Regions from separate parts of the Bacillus sp. FSL K6-3431 genome, predicted to be linked through region 1. Evidence: riboswitches for the same ligand, from Rfam matches in the RefSeq annotation. Region 1 holds a riboswitch; each other region holds the start of a gene.
The links. A riboswitch is a leader RNA that binds a small molecule or an ion and turns the genes downstream of it on or off. The one in region 1 is predicted to bind thiamine pyrophosphate.
Positions count from the first base shown of each region.

Region 2: it holds a riboswitch for thiamine pyrophosphate, as region 1 does, so the genes downstream of both, MHB53_RS12090 (YkoF family thiamine/hydroxymethylpyrimidine-binding protein) here and tenA (thiaminase II) in region 1, are expected to answer to the same signal.
Region 3: it holds a riboswitch for thiamine pyrophosphate, as region 1 does, so the genes downstream of both, MHB53_RS19670 (ABC transporter substrate-binding protein) here and tenA (thiaminase II) in region 1, are expected to answer to the same signal.
Region 4: it holds a riboswitch for thiamine pyrophosphate, as region 1 does, so the genes downstream of both, MHB53_RS17630 (lipoate--protein ligase family protein) here and tenA (thiaminase II) in region 1, are expected to answer to the same signal.

Region 1 covers NZ_JBBOCT010000001.1:887,180-891,396, reverse strand. The annotation lists gene MHB53_RS04525 (methionine biosynthesis PLP-dependent protein) at 1-1,041, shown strand, start outside; gene MHB53_RS04520 (hypothetical protein) at 1,194-1,499, opposite strand; gene MHB53_RS04515 (DUF1292 domain-containing protein) at 1,807-2,082, shown strand; TPP riboswitch at 2,221-2,326, shown strand; TPP riboswitch at 2,424-2,514, shown strand; gene tenA (thiaminase II) at 2,626-3,315, shown strand; gene thiW (energy coupling factor transporter S component ThiW) at 3,363-3,884, shown strand; gene thiD (bifunctional hydroxymethylpyrimidine kinase/phosphomethylpyrimidine kinase) at 3,853-4,217, shown strand, end outside.
Region 2 covers NZ_JBBOCT010000001.1:2,358,739-2,362,955, reverse strand. The annotation lists gene MHB53_RS12095 (hypothetical protein) at 408-728, opposite strand; gene MHB53_RS12090 (YkoF family thiamine/hydroxymethylpyrimidine-binding protein) at 1,106-1,702, opposite strand; TPP riboswitch at 1,789-1,900, opposite strand; gene MHB53_RS12085 (extracellular solute-binding protein) at 2,144-3,445, shown strand; gene MHB53_RS12080 (carbohydrate ABC transporter permease) at 3,510-4,217, shown strand, end outside.
Region 3 covers NZ_JBBOCT010000001.1:4,062,606-4,066,822, forward strand. The annotation lists gene MHB53_RS19660 (hypothetical protein) at 1-1, shown strand, start outside; gene MHB53_RS19665 (TIGR01777 family oxidoreductase) at 199-1,101, shown strand; TPP riboswitch at 1,321-1,430, shown strand; gene MHB53_RS19670 (ABC transporter substrate-binding protein) at 1,645-2,637, shown strand; gene MHB53_RS19675 (thiamine-binding protein) at 2,650-2,940, shown strand; gene MHB53_RS19680 (ABC transporter permease) at 2,940-3,698, shown strand; gene MHB53_RS19685 (ABC transporter ATP-binding protein) at 3,706-4,217, shown strand, end outside.
Region 4 covers NZ_JBBOCT010000001.1:3,617,867-3,622,083, reverse strand. The annotation lists gene MHB53_RS17650 (hypothetical protein) at 1-234, opposite strand, end outside; gene MHB53_RS17645 (ABC transporter ATP-binding protein) at 203-1,114, opposite strand; gene MHB53_RS17640 (GntR family transcriptional regulator) at 1,101-1,484, opposite strand; gene MHB53_RS17635 (GTP pyrophosphokinase) at 1,663-2,412, shown strand; TPP riboswitch at 2,522-2,627, shown strand; gene MHB53_RS17630 (lipoate--protein ligase family protein) at 2,704-3,540, shown strand; gene lipA (lipoyl synthase) at 3,540-4,217, shown strand, end outside.

The sequences.
Region 1 (4,217 bases):
TATTTATCATCAGCTTTTCGCCATCCAGATGTTGGCATGAATAACGGTTATGATTATATTAGAACAGGGAATCCGACCCGAGATGTTCTTGAAGTAGCCATTGCTAGGTTGGAAAATGGGGATCGTGGATTTGCTTGTAGTTCTGGCATGAGTGCCATTCAATTAGTATTTTCGTTATTTGAATCCGGCGATCATATTATTGCTTCCCGTGATATATATGGTGGTTCCTACCGATTATTTGAATGGCTGGAAAAAAAGTATAAAATAAGCTTTTCCTATTGGCATGAGGAAACAGATGGTGATATTGATCCATTCATCAAAAAAAATACGAGAGCGATTTTTATCGAAACACCAACAAATCCATTAATGAGAGAAACTGACTTAGCAAAAATCGCAAAAATTGCAGAACTTCATCGACTCTTGCTTATTGTCGACAATACTTTTTATACTCCATATATTCAAAGGCCGATAGAACTTGGGGCACACGTCGTCATACATAGTGGAACAAAATATTTGGGTGGCCATAATGATTTACTGGCTGGTCTAGTAGTTGCAAGAGATAAAGAAATAAGCGATCAATTATTTGCCTATCATAATGGTGCGGGCGCTGTTTTAGCACCGTTTGATTGTTGGCTGTTAATTAGAGGAATGAAAACACTCGCTTTACGGATGAGACAGCATGAAGAAAATGCAATAAAAATAAAAGACTATCTATCAGCAAGTCCGTTTGTTAGTGAGGTTCTATATCCAGGCAGAGGTGGAATGCTCAGCTTTAAGATAATCAAAGAGGAATGGGTATCACCATTTTTAAAAGCCATACAATTATTTACGTTCGCGGAAAGTTTAGGCGGTGTCGAAAGCTTAATCACTTATCCGACGACACAAACACATGCAGATATTCCAGAAGAAATCCGCAATAAGTACGGACTTTGTAATCGTTTGTTAAGGGTGTCCGTTGGAATTGAACATGTAGATGACCTAATCAATGATCTCGAGCATGCCTTTCAGCAGTGCCAGGTAGAGCAATTAGTCATAAAATAATACGTAGGCTCAGTGTATGAGCACTTTCACAAAATGAATGAAGATAGCAATTAATTCTGTGCTATCTTCATTCAATTTCATATTAGCATAGCTAAGAAATAACAATAGGTTTATATTGGATTACAAATTACATACAGATGACATCGTACTTTTTAGATAGGGTTTTGACGATTTTGGATTACTTCATTAACAACAATCGCAAGATCATCATTCCCGAATAAAGATAATACCTCAAATAATGTATCGTTACTAATATATCCCGACTCACTTTTTGATACTGTAAGTTCTAGCGCATCCCGTAACGCTGGATTTTTCCCTTGGTTCGGATATGCCTGCAAATATAATGCCTCCGGATCTAAATCTGCATTTATACACCATTGAGCAAACACAAGAATCATCATATTCTCTTGGCTTTGATAGTTTTCAATTATTTTATCTGCTAAATTTTTTTTGTCCATATTTATTCCCCTTTATATTTTTACATAAACTAGAAAGTCCCATTCGTTTATAGACAAGGCAACATAGCCATCATAACGGATTGACTATCCATTCCCCAATGGTTGTCACACGAGTATAACATAATGAGGTAGAAGTACTATTGCCAAGGAAGAAGTTCGCTGTTTATCATTTGGTGATTTTTTGAACGCCCTCTTATAATACAATATAAAAAATAAAGATTTTTATATCTAAATGGTGAAACTTGTATATTCGCGCATGAAAATGATTCATAATGGGAATTAATCTATATGAAAGGAGTTGGAAGTTATGGAGAAAATAGAAGTAGGGGAAATTTTCACAATTAGTGAAGAAGATGAACAAGAGCACGAGGTTGAGGTATTAGCAACAACTGAATTCGAAGGCACAGAGTATGCAGCTGTCAGCTTTGTTGAAGATCTACAACAAGAAGATAACGAGGATATTGATGTCTACTTTTTAAAAATCGATAAAGATGGGGATTTAGCTGCTATTGAGAACGACGAAGAATTCGAAAAAGTAACGGCAGCTTTTGAAGAAATGTTAGTCGAAGAAGATAAAAATTAAATGTTATGAACTAATGATTGTTGATATATTCGTGAGAAACTTTGATTTCTCACGACTTTCAGCAAGATAAAATGCACCTAATAAAAAATAACTCATTTGATTTGCATAAATAAATATACATGCTATGATATGTATGAATATTCGCACTAGGGGTGTCTTAATAAGACTGAGAAGGAACGGCTGTTCTAAACCCTTTGAACCTGATCTAGTTAATACTGGCGTAGGGAAGTGGTATAAGGTTGACTAACTAATTTTACCTATCAACCCACCACTTAACATTTATTTAGGTGGGGGGTTTTGTTTGAATAAAAACGTCTAGAAATAACACATATACAAATCTATTAATCTACTGGGGGCGCCTTTATGGCTGAGAAGTAACCCTTTGAACCTGATCTAGTTTGAACTAGCGTAGGGAAGTAGTTTAGATGAATTACGTGATTATTGTATACGTAATTACTAAACCACTTTCTGAGGAGAGTGGTTTTCTTTTCGTATGAAAATAAAAAAGAATATAACCCAAATTCATAAACAGGAGGAATTTTCATGGCACAAATTAAAACAAGCACATTCACTGATAGATTATATGAAAATGTACAATCTATTTGGGAAAAAAACCACAATCATCCGTTTGTCCAAGAGATTGGTAAAGGAATTTTACATAAAGAAAAGTTCATTTACTATATGAAACAAGATTATGCATATTTGATTGATTATTCAAAGCTGTTTGCTGTAGGTGTATTAAAGGCACAGGATTTAGAGACAATGGAAAAATTTTCACACATCCTTCATGATACTTTGCACTTTGAAATGGAATTACATCGGAAGTTTGCAGAGGAATTTGGGATTTCTCGAGAAGAACTTGCTGCTACAAAACCAACACCTGTCAACATGGCTTATACACGATACATGTTAAATGTTGCGCAAAATGGTAGCTTAGCGGAAGTTGTAGCATGCTTACTTCCTTGTGCATGGGATTATTGGGAGATTGGTAAATTATTAAGAAAACAATACAGCAATCAAATAGCAACAAATCCTTATGCAAAATGGATTGAAACATATGATTCGGAAACATTCGGTGAAGGTGCAAAATGGTTAATTGAGCTGATGAATCAGCTTGCAGAAGGAAAACCAGAACGAGAACTTGCTATCTTAGAGGGGCATTTTCAAATGACATCTAGATACGAATATTTATTTTGGGATATGAATTATTATAAACAAGACTGGCCGATTTAAATATTAGATAAAATAATCGAGCTCCATCAAGAGGGGGATTGAAAAAGGTGCAGAAAACGAAAAAGCTTACAATTACAGCATTTATCGCAGCAATTACGACAGTTGCAAGCGGATTTATTTACATCCCAGTAGGTTTTGCGAAGATATTTCCGATACAGCATTTTGCCAATATCTTATCAGCAGTATTACTTGGGCCTTGGTATGCACTTGCTCAAGCGTTTATCTCATCCACCCTAAGAAATATGCTTGGAACGGGCAGTCTTTTTGCTTATCCAGGCAGCATGATTGGCGCTTTTTTAGCGGCTTTTATGTATGCAAAAACAAAGAAAATGACATATGCAGCACTTGGTGAGGTAATCGGTACTGGCATACTTGGTGCCATTGCGACTTATCCAATCGCCATTTTATTATTAGGGACAGAAGCAACTTTATTTGGTCTTGTTCCGGTATTTACGCTAAGCTCTTTTACCGGGGCGATTATGGGTTATGGACTACTAAAAGTAATCATTAAAAATAGAACAGTAGGAGGAATGATGCATGAAAACAGCACTAACAATCGCAGGATCTGATTCTGGAGGTGGTGCAGGTATTCAAGCCGATTTAAAAGCATTTTCAGCGCAAGGGGTATTCGGAATGTCGGTTATCACTGCAGTTACCGCACAAAACACAACCGAGGTTCGCTCTGTGCAAAACATAGAGTTTTCCATCATCAAAGATCAAATCGAAGCCGTATTTGATGATATTCGTGTGGATGCTGTAAAAATTGGTATGCTTTCTTCTGCAGACACAGTTGATATTGTTGCACACACTTTAATAACATATAAACCTAGATTTATCGTCTTAGACCCTGTCATGGTGTCAAAGGCTGGCCATCATCTGCTACAAAAAGAAGCAATTTTAGC
Region 2 (4,217 bases), 1.5 Mb from region 1:
GCCTGCCACCGTTGAATTCCGTTCCAGGCGGACGCGTTCCGGGGGGCGTGCGGTGAGCCTCCTCAGTCGCTACGCGCCTTGCGGGGTCTCACCTGTCACCCCCCAGGAGTCGCCGCCTTCCACTCCAACCAACTGAGATATTATTTTGCTCATGGTAGGGCGACTGTTTATACCTTGTTCTCAAATCTTTTCCTTTTCATACGATTTCCGTTTTATACAAAGAAATTTTGTTGCTATTTCTGTCGAAAACCCTTGACTTTTTGGAAACATCACAGTAATCGCCGGTGAAAGGATTTATTTCCTTACTAAGTAAAGATGGTTGTTTCCGTTGGAGTACTTTTCCCGTGAACTGTCCCACCTTAAGTCGATATCAGACTGGGAATACTTGCGCGAGTGGTTACATTTAGTTAGTCCTTGGGCACTGCAATAGCTAAGAGAAGCAGAAGGTAGGAACGAATCATTGAAGCCGGGTCTCGAGGCTCAGGGCCTCTATTCGAATAAGAACTTTGGAGCCACGGCGTAAGATACGATAGGTCTGTAATCCATAGCTTGTAAATAATAGGCCAATCATTATTTACAATGGTGAGCACATTTTCAGAATAATGGTCCAAGACGAAGTTTTGATAATCTTCATGTGGAACAACAGTAGGTTTCAACTCCAACACCTCAATCACAGCTTTACATGATATCCACCAGCGACAGTCGATATGATTTACCGTTGTATCCAAGACTTCAACCTGCTTCCCAGCATGATTCTGTCAGCATTGTTGCCAGCGCTATTGAATTTTCGCAACGTACTACCTTGGGCATAATTGGCAACAATGTTTTTAAAAACAGCCTTTTTAAAAAATAAATATGTGACGCTTCTTTTGAAAAAATTTTGAAAACGAATACCAAATATTCAATAAAGCTTAATTCCCAGTAGTTTTTTGGAAATTCGGCAGATTTACGCCTCGAAATTCCGAGAGTCTATTCTATTCACATTTACCCTGGTCTTTCTTTAGGGTTGATGATATTCACTCTAAGCGAAGCGTAAGTGGGAGTTACCAATCAGGTAAGGTAAGAGTCCCCACCTGATTTCCCCGACAGCTTTGCTTAAACGAGTTCACTTGTTTTTTCTTGATGGACTATTACCCGAAATATTGACGGTCATTGTGACGTGACTTACTTGCTCTTGGGTAAAACGCAACGCTTGTTCAAGCGTTGCAAATACATCATGAGCATCACCGTCGAGCCGACTTGCATAGTGGACCCCGCCTGTTAATGTGCCTTTTTCTTTTGCAATCCCACAAACATCAGCAATAATTTGCATATAGTTCTCATTATTCAACGGGTAAAGCGCGAATTGGGTTGGTGCTTCGATATGAAGGTCGGCAACAATAGGTTCATTATTGCGGAAATTGTCTTCGGACATATATGTATCCCCATCAGAATCACCAGGGCAGCCGATGGAAAAGGTTCCATTTAATACAATGTGCTTACCCGTTTTTGCTGCATGAATGTATACGGCTTTTCCCACGTCAAAAACATGCTCCATTTTCCCACGAATGCATGTGCTAATATCGTCGGTTTTCATCCACACTTTTGATGTATCTACATCCTTCAAAGTAGTTTTGATAATCTCAACGAACTGATCGCTCATCGGGTAAAGAGAAAACCTTAAACCTACAATTCTACTAGTACCGCAAACTGAATGTGTCATAAAAAATCCTCCTTGAATCTATTTTTTTTACAATAAAAAAACTGCATCTATGGGAAGATGCAGCAGTATACGGAAAATTAAGCGTCCGTAAAACAGCTACACTTCCCCACGCTGGTATTATCCAGATCGGGTAAATAAGGGATTTGAACGCTCTTCCACGTCCTTATCTCAGCCATTTCGGCACCCCTAGTGCAACAGATCATATGCAGTTAATTAATGTTGAACGAACAGTATCGCTTGCGCCTTTTTGTTCGTTCGCCAACATCATATCTGATTATTCGGAAGAAGTAAAGACTATATTTTTTGTCGAAGGATAAGAAGTATGCTTGTCGAAAGTGAAATTTTAGGATGCTATCTTAAAATTTTAGGATTACTGCAAATAGGGATAGCGCTTACAATTAGATTGTTAAGTAATCAGAATTATTAGGGGGTAGAAATTAGTTGAATAAATTTAAAAGACATAGTTTATTTGCTCTGTTGCTTGCAATGATCTTAGTTATCGCAGCTTGTTCTGGTAAAGAGAAAGATAGTAGTTCCAAGGGAAAAGTGGATGGTGACAAAGTGGAGTTGACACTTTGGAATATTTGGACTGAACCATCTCCTCAAAACACTGCCAACTTGGAACAAATCGAGAAGTTTATGGATGAAAATCCTGACATTGTAATTAAGCAACAAAGTATCCCTCATGACCAATTCAAGGTGAAAGTAAAAACACAGGCAGCAGGAAAGCAACTTCCGGATTTAGTGCAAGTGTTTCCCGGAGCAGAACTAAAGCCATTAGTTAGTGGCGAATTGATCCAGCCAATTGATGATATTATGAGTCACTGGAAAGATTTAATTCCAGAAGGACAGCTTGGAGATTATCAAGTTGATGGGAAACAATATGCAATACCTGCGAACGTTACACCGACAAGCCTTGTATATTATGACAAAGATATGCTGGCTAAAGCAGGATACGATGAATTCCCCACAACATACGCTGAATTTAAAAAGTTAATTAACAAATTTAACGAACAAAAAATTATTCCAATTGCACTTGGGAACAAAGCCCAATGGTTATTACAGTCCTCGTACATTAGTACGATTGGCGACCGCTTAACTGGCGATGATTTTCTGACGGCTGTTTTAGATACTGGTGAAAAGAAATTTACGGATAAGAAGTTTATTGAAGCATTAGGTATCATTAATGAACTGTCTGATTTGAAAGCTTTTAACGAGGACTTTAACTCTATAGATAACAACCAACATAGAGACCTGTTTATGTTAGGTGATGCGGCAATGATGATTGACGGAGCGTGGTCACTTGGGCCGGTATTGGAAGGCGCACCTGACAAAAACATTGGCATGGCATTATTTCCTGAAGTACCAGGGGGGTTAGGGGATCCGAAAGCCGTTTCAGCAGTTACAGGAACAGGGATAGCTTTGAATAATGAACTTGAAGGGGAAAAGTTAGAAGCAGCACAGAAATTCCTGAAAAGTTTTTATTCGGAGGATTACTTTAATAACTTAATGAAAGCTGACATTTTAGTTGTAGCAGATATTGAAGCACCCGCAGAAGTCAGTGAATTGGCGAAAGAAGTATCGAAATTAACATCTGAAAAAATTGTACCTGTTTACGACGCATCGCTACCAACCGAAATTACCGATATTCTTAATTCAGGATTACAGGAAATGACAATAGGAACATTGACTCCTGAACAATTAGCTGAAAAGCTGCAGCAGGCAGTTGATAAACAAAAGTAAAAAGACTGGTAGGAAATCAAGATAGATTTACGCTTGATTTCCTCCCTTTTTTAGGAGGGAAATTATGCATTTATTAAGCCGAAGTAAGTGGCCAGCAATTATTGGATTAGCGCCAGCAGTGCTTATTTACGTTGTTTTTGCTATTGTTCCTATCATTATTTCATTCTATTATTCGGTCATGGAATGGGATGGGTTCACAGAGATGAAATTTATTGGTCTAGCAAACTTTAAGGAAGCGCTTCATGATCCAATCTTTTGGCAATCATTAAAAAATAATATGTTTGTTGTTGGTGCATCCGTCTTTGGGCAGATACCGATTGCTCTTGGCCTTGCGCTGCTTTTAAATAGAAAATTAAAAGGTGGAAAAATTTTCAGAACACTTGGTTTCATGCCTGTTGTTATTTCTACTGTCATCATCTCTTTAGTTTGGGGCATGATGTATAACTCAAGAATGGGATTATTCAACCAATTACTAACTTCAATAGGCTTGGAAAGTTGGACGCAAAATTGGCTTGGTGACCCTAAATGGGCAATGATATCTGTTTGTATAACAATTATTTGGCAATTCGTTGGTCTATACTTAATCATCTTTTTGGCAGGCCTGCAAAATATACCTCAAGAGATTTATGAAGCTGCAGAAATAGATGGGGCAACTGGCTGGAATAAAACACTTTTTATTACGCTTCCGATGATGAAAGATATTATTACAATTGCTGTTATTTTGTGTATTAGTGGAAGCCTGCGCACATTTGACCTTATTTATGTCATGACA
Region 3 (4,217 bases), 3.2 Mb from region 1:
ATTGAACGAACCGATCTGACTTAAACGAGTTGATCGGTTTTTTGTGAAGTCAGAAAGTGTAAGTGAATTTTGTGTTAGCTCCAACAGATACTACGTACTTTAGTGCCGATACCACTGGTCGAGCGAACTTAGGAGATGTTCGGTAATGCACATATGTAGTGTTGAAGGCGCCTGCATTTTTCTGAAAGAGGGGATCACATGCATGTTGTTATTGCGGGAGGAAGTGGTTTTGTTGGCCAGGTGTTGCAAAATCGATTATTGCATGCTGGATATGAGGTAACAATTTTGACGAGAAGTCCTAATAAAGTGAAGCAAACAGACCGGCTTCATGCAGTTCAATGGCTTGCTGATCAAAGTGAGCCTGAAAATCATCTCACTAATGTAGATGCGATTGTCAATTTAGCAGGTGAGTCAATAAATGGATTGAGATGGACGAAAGCAAAGAAAATTCGAATTTTACAAAGTAGAATGATAGTGACAAAGGAAATTAATCGTATCATCAGTGTGCTTGATCAGAGACCAAAAGTGTTAATAAATGCATCTGCAGTCGGATTTTATGGTATGTCAGAAAAAAACACTTATACAGAGAAGGACGACTCTATTGCAACAGATTTTTTAGCGACTGTTGTGAAAGCCTGGGAAATTGAAGCGCAAAAAGCGGAACAATATGGTGTTCGGACAGTTATGGCTAGGTTCGGGATTGTACTTGGTTATGATGGGGCACTACCGCTAATGGTGCTTCCGTATAAATTATTTATTGGAGGCACTGTTGGAACTGGAAGGCAGTGGGTATCATGGGTACATGTTGCGGATGTGGCTGGATTAATTCAATTTTCGATCGAACATCACACTATTTCCGGACCGCTAAACGTGACTGCACCCGAGCCAATAAAAATGAAAGAGTTCGGAAAAACAATTGGGCATGTCCTTCATCGTCCACATTGGTTACCTGTTCCGAGCTTTGCACTACAAGTGCTATTAGGAGAAATGAGTGAAATACTAATTAACGGGCAACGAGTTCTTCCAGAAAAGGCGATGGAACATGGTTATTCGTATGAATATCCTACTTTGGAGAAGGCTTTAAGTAACTTATGGAATTAGCGTTGAAAGTTATAGAAATAATGGCGAAGGTTATAGAATTATGGATGAAAGTCACCGAAATAATCGTCCTAGTTAGGGAGTGATCAAGAAGAAGTAGATCATTTATCAACATAAGTTTTTAACTGGATTTTAATAATTATTCGTCATTTCAGTAATGGTTATAGCATTTAACTGGTTTATCCCTCTTAATCTGCTATAATGATGAAGGAAATATAAATATGTGAAATGTGGGGGAACCGGTTATGCTGGTTGAGATAGTATCCTTAAGATACTGACCCTTTGAACCTGCTCTGGCTCATACCAGCGAAGGGAACGTCAATTCATTCATTAATGAGTGTTCTTACAGACGCCCGGGTTCTTATCCCAGGGCGTTTTTTCGCATCTAGATCCAGCGTCTAACTAACACCTCGATTCACAAGTAGCTCTGATTCGTGGCAAACCGTGCAGATCATCATTTGCCTGTCAGAGCTGTTCAAGGCGCTTGTGCTTTTGTTGTTTTAGCGGTTCCTTTTCTCTATTTTATAGATTAGGAGGAAATAAGGAATGAAAAAGTGGTTAATTAGTATTATTGGACTGTTTTTATTAGTAGGCTGTGGCTCAGGCGCAGACGATATCAAAGGTAAGGGTGAAGATAATTCGCTAAAAAAAGTATCCCTCGTATTGGATTGGACCCCAAATACGAATCATACCGGATTATATGTAGCGAAAGAGAGGGGATTTTTTAAAGATGAGGGTCTGGATGTAGATATTATTATGCCTGGTGAAGCTGGAGCAGATCAACTCGTTGCCTCAGGTAAATCTGAGTTTGGTATTGGTTATCAAGAAAGCATTACGGAAGCAAGGGTGCAGGATGTACCAATCGTGTCGATCGGCGCTGTGATTCAGCATAATACATCAGGTTTTGCATCGCCTGTTGCTAAAAATATTCAATCACCAAAGGACTTCGAAGGGAAAGTATATGGTGGTTGGGGTGCACCTGTTGAGCAGGCCGTACTATCATCGTTAATGTCTTCAGAAAATGCCGATATTAAAAAGCTTGAAACGATTAATATGGGTGATACGGATTTTTTCACAGCGGTAAAAAGAGACATTGATTTCGCTTGGATATTTTATGCGTGGACTGGTGTAGAAGCTGAACTTCGTGGCGAGGAAATCAACATGATATATTTAACGGATTATACGGATAAACTGGATTATTATACACCTGTCATTACGACGAATGAAAAAATGATTAAAGACGATCCAGAGACGGTAAAAGCATTTATGGCTGCAACTTCCAAAGGCTATGAATTTGCCATTGATAATCCTCAAGATGCAGCGGATATTTTAATAAAAGCTGTGCCAGATTTAGATCCTGAACTTGTGAAAAAAAGCCAAGAATGGCTTGCGCCAAAGTATAAGGATGACGCTCCGAGATGGGGAGAGCAAAAACAAGAAGTATGGAAAAACTATACAGACTGGATGCTCGAAAATAAATTACTTGAAAAAGAGATAGATGTGGAAAAAGCATTTACAAATGAATTTTTACCTAAATAGGAGGGCTTTAATATGGCAAACGCATTAATTAGCATCCAAATTATACCGAAACCAAAGAATGGTGAAGATGTTTATCATTACGTGGATGAAGCGATCAAAATCATCGAGGATTCCGGAGTGAAATATCAAGTCAGTCCATTGGAAACAACAATGGAAGGTGAATTATATGAGTTAATGAATGTGATCGGGAAAATGAATGAGCGAATGACGGAAATGGGTAGTAGCAATGTTGTTTCGCAAGTTAAAATTTTATATCAGCCGACTGGGGTTGAAATGAGCCGACTAACGGAGAAATATCGCTGATGCTGTCTATGTTAAAAAAAGGATGGAAGCCGGTAGCGGTTCTCATCCTTTTATTAATCATCTGGGAGCTAGCAGTAAAATTGGCGGAGATTCCAAAATGGTTGCTGCCAGCGCCAAGCGTTATCTGGCATGAGGCGATTAATGGGTTCGATCAATTTCTACCCCATATACAGTCAACAATCGTGCTAGCATTAGTCGGGTTTATGATTGGTTGTTCGATCGGACTTTTTGTAGCGATTCTATTGCACTTGCTTCCCGGTGTACGAGAGGCCGTTTATCCGTTACTGATTTTATCGCAAAATGTACCTATTATTGTGCTCGCACCGCTGCTTGTTATTTGGTTTGGTTTTGGCCTTTTGCCGAAAATGATCGTCATCACGCTCGTATGTTTTTTCCCAGTGACGATTGCTGCCCTTGGTGGTTTTCGCAATCCACCTACTGAAATGAAGCATTATATGCTAATGGCTGGAGCATCAAAAACACAAATTTTTTCAAAATTGGAATGGCCTCATGCGTTGCCTGCTCTTTTTTCCGGTCTGAAAATATCTGCTACATATAGCATGATGGGTGCTGTAATCTCTGAATGGCTTGGTGCGAAAAAAGGGATAGGGGTATATATGACGCTTGCTTCCTCATCGTTCCGAACGGAGCGTGTATTCGTAGCGATTATGATAATCATGATTTTGAGCATGCTTTTTTTCAGTATCATTACTGCTGCAGAAAGATGGCTTGTAAAGTGGAACGGAAAGGGAGAGTGAGGCTATTTTGGGCACATTAGAAATTAACAAGCTCTCGAACAGTTTTGATGGGCGTGAAATATTAAAAGACATCAATCTTAACATAGAGGAAGGGGGGTTTCTAACAATTCTTGGTCCATCCGGGAGTGGGAAAAGCACATTATTCCATTTGATTGGCGGTTTACTTGAACCTGATCATGGTTCTATTGTTTTGGATGATGTAAACATTACCGGAAAACGGGGACTAATTAGTTATATGCCCCAACAACCTGCGCTATTTCCATGGCGAACAGTTTTACAAAATGTGCTGCTTGGTCAGGAATTGCAAGGGAAAATAGAAATGGATAAGGCTTTAAAAATGATTAAACGTGCTGGGTTGGAAGGCTATGAACAAGCATTTCCAGACGCGTTATCTGGTGGAATGAAGCAGCGAGTTGCGTTTATTCGTGCTTTATTAAGTCCACAGTCCCTCATTTGTTTGGACGAACCATTCTCTGCTTTAGATGATTTTACACGACTGGAAATGCATCAATGGTTGAT
Region 4 (4,217 bases), 2.7 Mb from region 1:
AATAAAAGCCCAAAGCATCGTAAAAACGATGACTATATCTGCTGAATAAAAAGATATATTTACCGAGAAACTAGCTGATCCATAGCCAACATTAAACGATGGTGCAAGTGAAAACAAAACGGCAATCAACTGCATGATCGCAAGTGAATTAAATACACCCCAATATGCCTTTACCTTAAATGAGAACTGTTTTTTTACAACATCAGATAGATTCGTTTCTATTAAAGACATCATCAATTCCCCCCTTGCTTTTACTCGTTAAAAATATACAGATATCACTTGAAGAAATAGATGTGAACTCTACCCCCCCGTCTCTTGCACATTTTATATCATCTTCAGTAAAATCATTTCGCACAACGGAATACATACGGTCTGGTCCCATATCTTTTTCAAGAAGTACCTCTCTACCCAACGTCCATCCAGCTACTACAGATTTCTTTCCATAAAGTCCAATCGCCCATTCTTTTAATTCAGAAATTGGTTTGTGAAGATGGACCTTTCCATCATTTACTAGTAGAACATCTTCTAATAGATCTTCGATTTCATTTAAGTGATGACTTGAAATTATAATCGAACGTGGATGTGCAATATAATCCTTTAACAAGGCACGATAAAAGTCTTTACGTACCGCCGCATCCATTCCAGTTGTTGGTTCATCAAAAATTGTGAGTGCACATCTTGCTGATAGTCCCAAAATCATATTAAATGTGCTTTTCATCCCTTTAGAAAGATTTGCGTGATATTGATTCGAATCCAATGAAAAATATTCAAAAAGCCCCTTTGCAAGAGTTGCATCCCAGTTTTCATAAAAGCTATCTGCAGCATCTAGAATTTCAGCAAGAGTTAGTGCTGGAGGCAATGTCATTTGATCATCAATGAAAATGCTATTAGCAGAAACAAATAAATTATTAAAAGGCTGTTCAGAAAAAACGTCCACCTCACCAGATGTTTCACGAATAAATCCAGATAAAATTTTCAAAAGTGTTGTCTTCCCTGCTCCATTACGTCCGATCAATCCCGTTAATTTATGTCCTTCAATTGAAAAAGATATATTTTCAAGAACTGCTTTTTTTCCATAAATTTTCGTTATATTTTTACATTCAATTATCTTCATCTTTTTTTCGCCTCGCATCCTTGATCAATTTGAGTAACTCATCTTCCCTTACACTTAAACGATCTGCTTCTTGAACAAGATCTTGAATTAATCCCTTTAATGTTTCATTTTTCCGTTTGCTAAGTATTTTTTCTTTCGCGCCAACATTTACAAACATTCCAAGTCCACGCTTCTTATATAGAATCTGTTCATCTGCCAATATATTCAGCCCCTTTGCTGCCGTAGCTGGGTTAATATTGAACATCTCTGCCAACTGATATTGTGAATAAACCTTTTCATCATTCATAAACGCACCGCTAATAACTTCATTTTCTATCCATTCTGCTATTTGCACATAAATTGGTTTCGATCCATCCGAATGTAAAATCACTTATATACCTCCTCTAACATAGTACGTTAGTGTTGTAATGTAGTATATATTTAAACCGAAAATAAAACAAGATGTATGCACCTATTTCCCATTATGATTTTAGACATATTAGATTCGATTTCTTGATTAATATTATGGTACGATAATGGTATTACTGCATCAGGAAAGGAATTCCGTCATGGAAAAACAAAACTTACTTGACCTTAATTACATAAAAGAATTTAAAATTGAATTGACTCGATTTATGATGGCTTACAAGTTTGCCTGCGATGAGTTAAATACGAAAATAAATATTTTATCAGATGAATTTAATTATATTCACGATTACAATCCGATTGAACACGTTAAGTCCCGTGTAAAGACTCCGGAAAGTATATTAAAAAAAATCCAAAGAAAAGGATATGGATTTTCTCTCCCTTCCATCAAAAATAATATTAGAGATATAGCTGGAATTCGGATTACCTGTTCCTTCATTTCCGATATTTATCAAGTAAGCGATATGCTAAAAAATCAAAAAGATATAAAAGTAATCGAGTGTAAGGACTATATTAAGCATCCAAAGCCAAATGGTTACCAGAGTCTTCATATGATTATAGAAATTCCAATTTTCATGTCTGATCGAGTGGAAAATACATATGTTGAAATACAAATCCGCACGATTGCGATGGATTTTTGGGCTAGTTTAGAGCATAAAATTTACTATAAATACAATAAAGACATTCCTGAACATTTATCAAAAGAACTAGAGGAGACGGCCACTGTCGCTGCCGAACTGGACCGTAAAATGGAACGTCTTCACAAAGAGGTATCCATCCTTAAAGAAGAAGATAAAGAGGAAGAAGATCTGATCATGTTGGCTAATCAAACCATTCCTTCAAAAATGCTTGAAACACTTGCTCGCTATAAGAAACTAACTGACCAAGCATAATACCCAACATTCCATAATTGGAAATCGGATTGCTAGACTATCTAGCAATCCGATTTCTTTACATGTAGATTCTCTTTCGCTAACATAGGAATTGTTGATTGAATATTGACTTATACACTGGAGGAGCTGCTATGGCGGCTGAGAAGACATCAAGCTCTGACTCTTTGTACCCGAAACTAGGTAATGCTAGCGTGGGGAAGTGTGGTCGTATGCATTACAAATTGGCATACAATCAGACCGCATTCCTTAGAATGTGGTCTTTTTCTATTCAAATCGAAGGAGTTGAAAATCATGAATGATACATGGGGCCTTCTTCATTCTGGGTTTCATCATGCTGCTATTAATATGGCATTAGATGAAGCTTTGTTGAATTGGCATAGTGAAGGTAAAATCCCACCTGTGCTCCGATTTTACGGTTGGTCGAAGCCAACGCTTTCTGTTGGCCATTTTCAAAAACTTGAGAAAACGATTGATTTCTCTGCAGTAGATCGATACGAATGCGAATTTGTTCGACGCCTAACTGGGGGAAGCGCTGTTTTACATGAGGACGAACTCACATACAGCATCGCTGTTTCTGAGCAGAAATCCTACATAGCTGATTCGATCCGTGCGGCCTATTTTACATTATCGAAAGGAATTATGGCTGGATTTAAGGAATTAGGTATTGATGCAGACTACTCCATGCCGAAGGAGCATTTTGAAAAAAGCGGTACTGCGGTCTGTTTTGAAAGACCATCTGATTACGAAATGCTTGTTGATGGGAAAAAGATTTCGGGACATGCGCAAACAAGAAAAAAAGGCGTATTGCTACAGCATGGTTCACTTCCGTTTAGCATTGATAATCAAATGTTATTCGATTTATTCAACTTCTCATCAGACAAAATGAGAGAGCGGCAGCGAAAAGCCTTTTCCGAAAAAGCGATCACAATGAATGAAGCAGCAAAAAAGAAAATTACATTCGAAGCAGCTGCCAAAGCTTTTCAATATGGATTTGAAAAGGAGTTAAATCTTACATTTATTCCGTTCGAACTCACTAATGAGCAGTGGAATGAAGTACATACCATAGCAGAATCTAAGTATCAATCGGACGAATGGAACTTCAAAAATCGAAAGCAGGTGCTAAAATAATGGCATTTAAAAAAGAAGAATATATTAGAAAGCCTGATTGGCTGAAAACCAAGATTAATACGAATGAAGCATATACAGGATTAAAGAAACTAATGCGTGAAAAAGGCTTGAATACGGTATGCGAGGAAGCTCGTTGTCCGAATATTCACGAATGCTGGAGTGAACGTAAAACTGCTACTTTTATGATTCTTGGTTCTATTTGTACACGTGCATGTCGTTTTTGTGCAGTCAATACTGGATTGCCAAACGAACTGGACTTGAATGAGCCTATGAGAGTGGCTGAATCAGTGAAGATAATGGGGCTTAAGCATGTCGTTGTTACAGCAGTAGCCCGCGATGATTTAAATGATGCCGGTGCTGGTGTATTCGCTGAAACTGTTCGTGCAATCCGTCAGGAGGTTCCTGGGTGTACGATTGAAATTCTGCCTTCAGATATGAAAGGTGATTACGAAAACTTACGAAACTTAATGTCCAGTGGTCCGGATATTTTTAATCATAACATTGAAACTGTAAGAAGTTTGACGCCAAGGGTTCGTGCAAAAGCAACATATGACCGCTCTCTTGAACTTTTAAAACGAGTAAAAGAAATTGCGCCAAATACACCAACAAAATCGAGTATTATGGTCGGGCTTGGTGAAACAAAGGAAGAAATCATCCAAGCAATGGATGATTTGCGT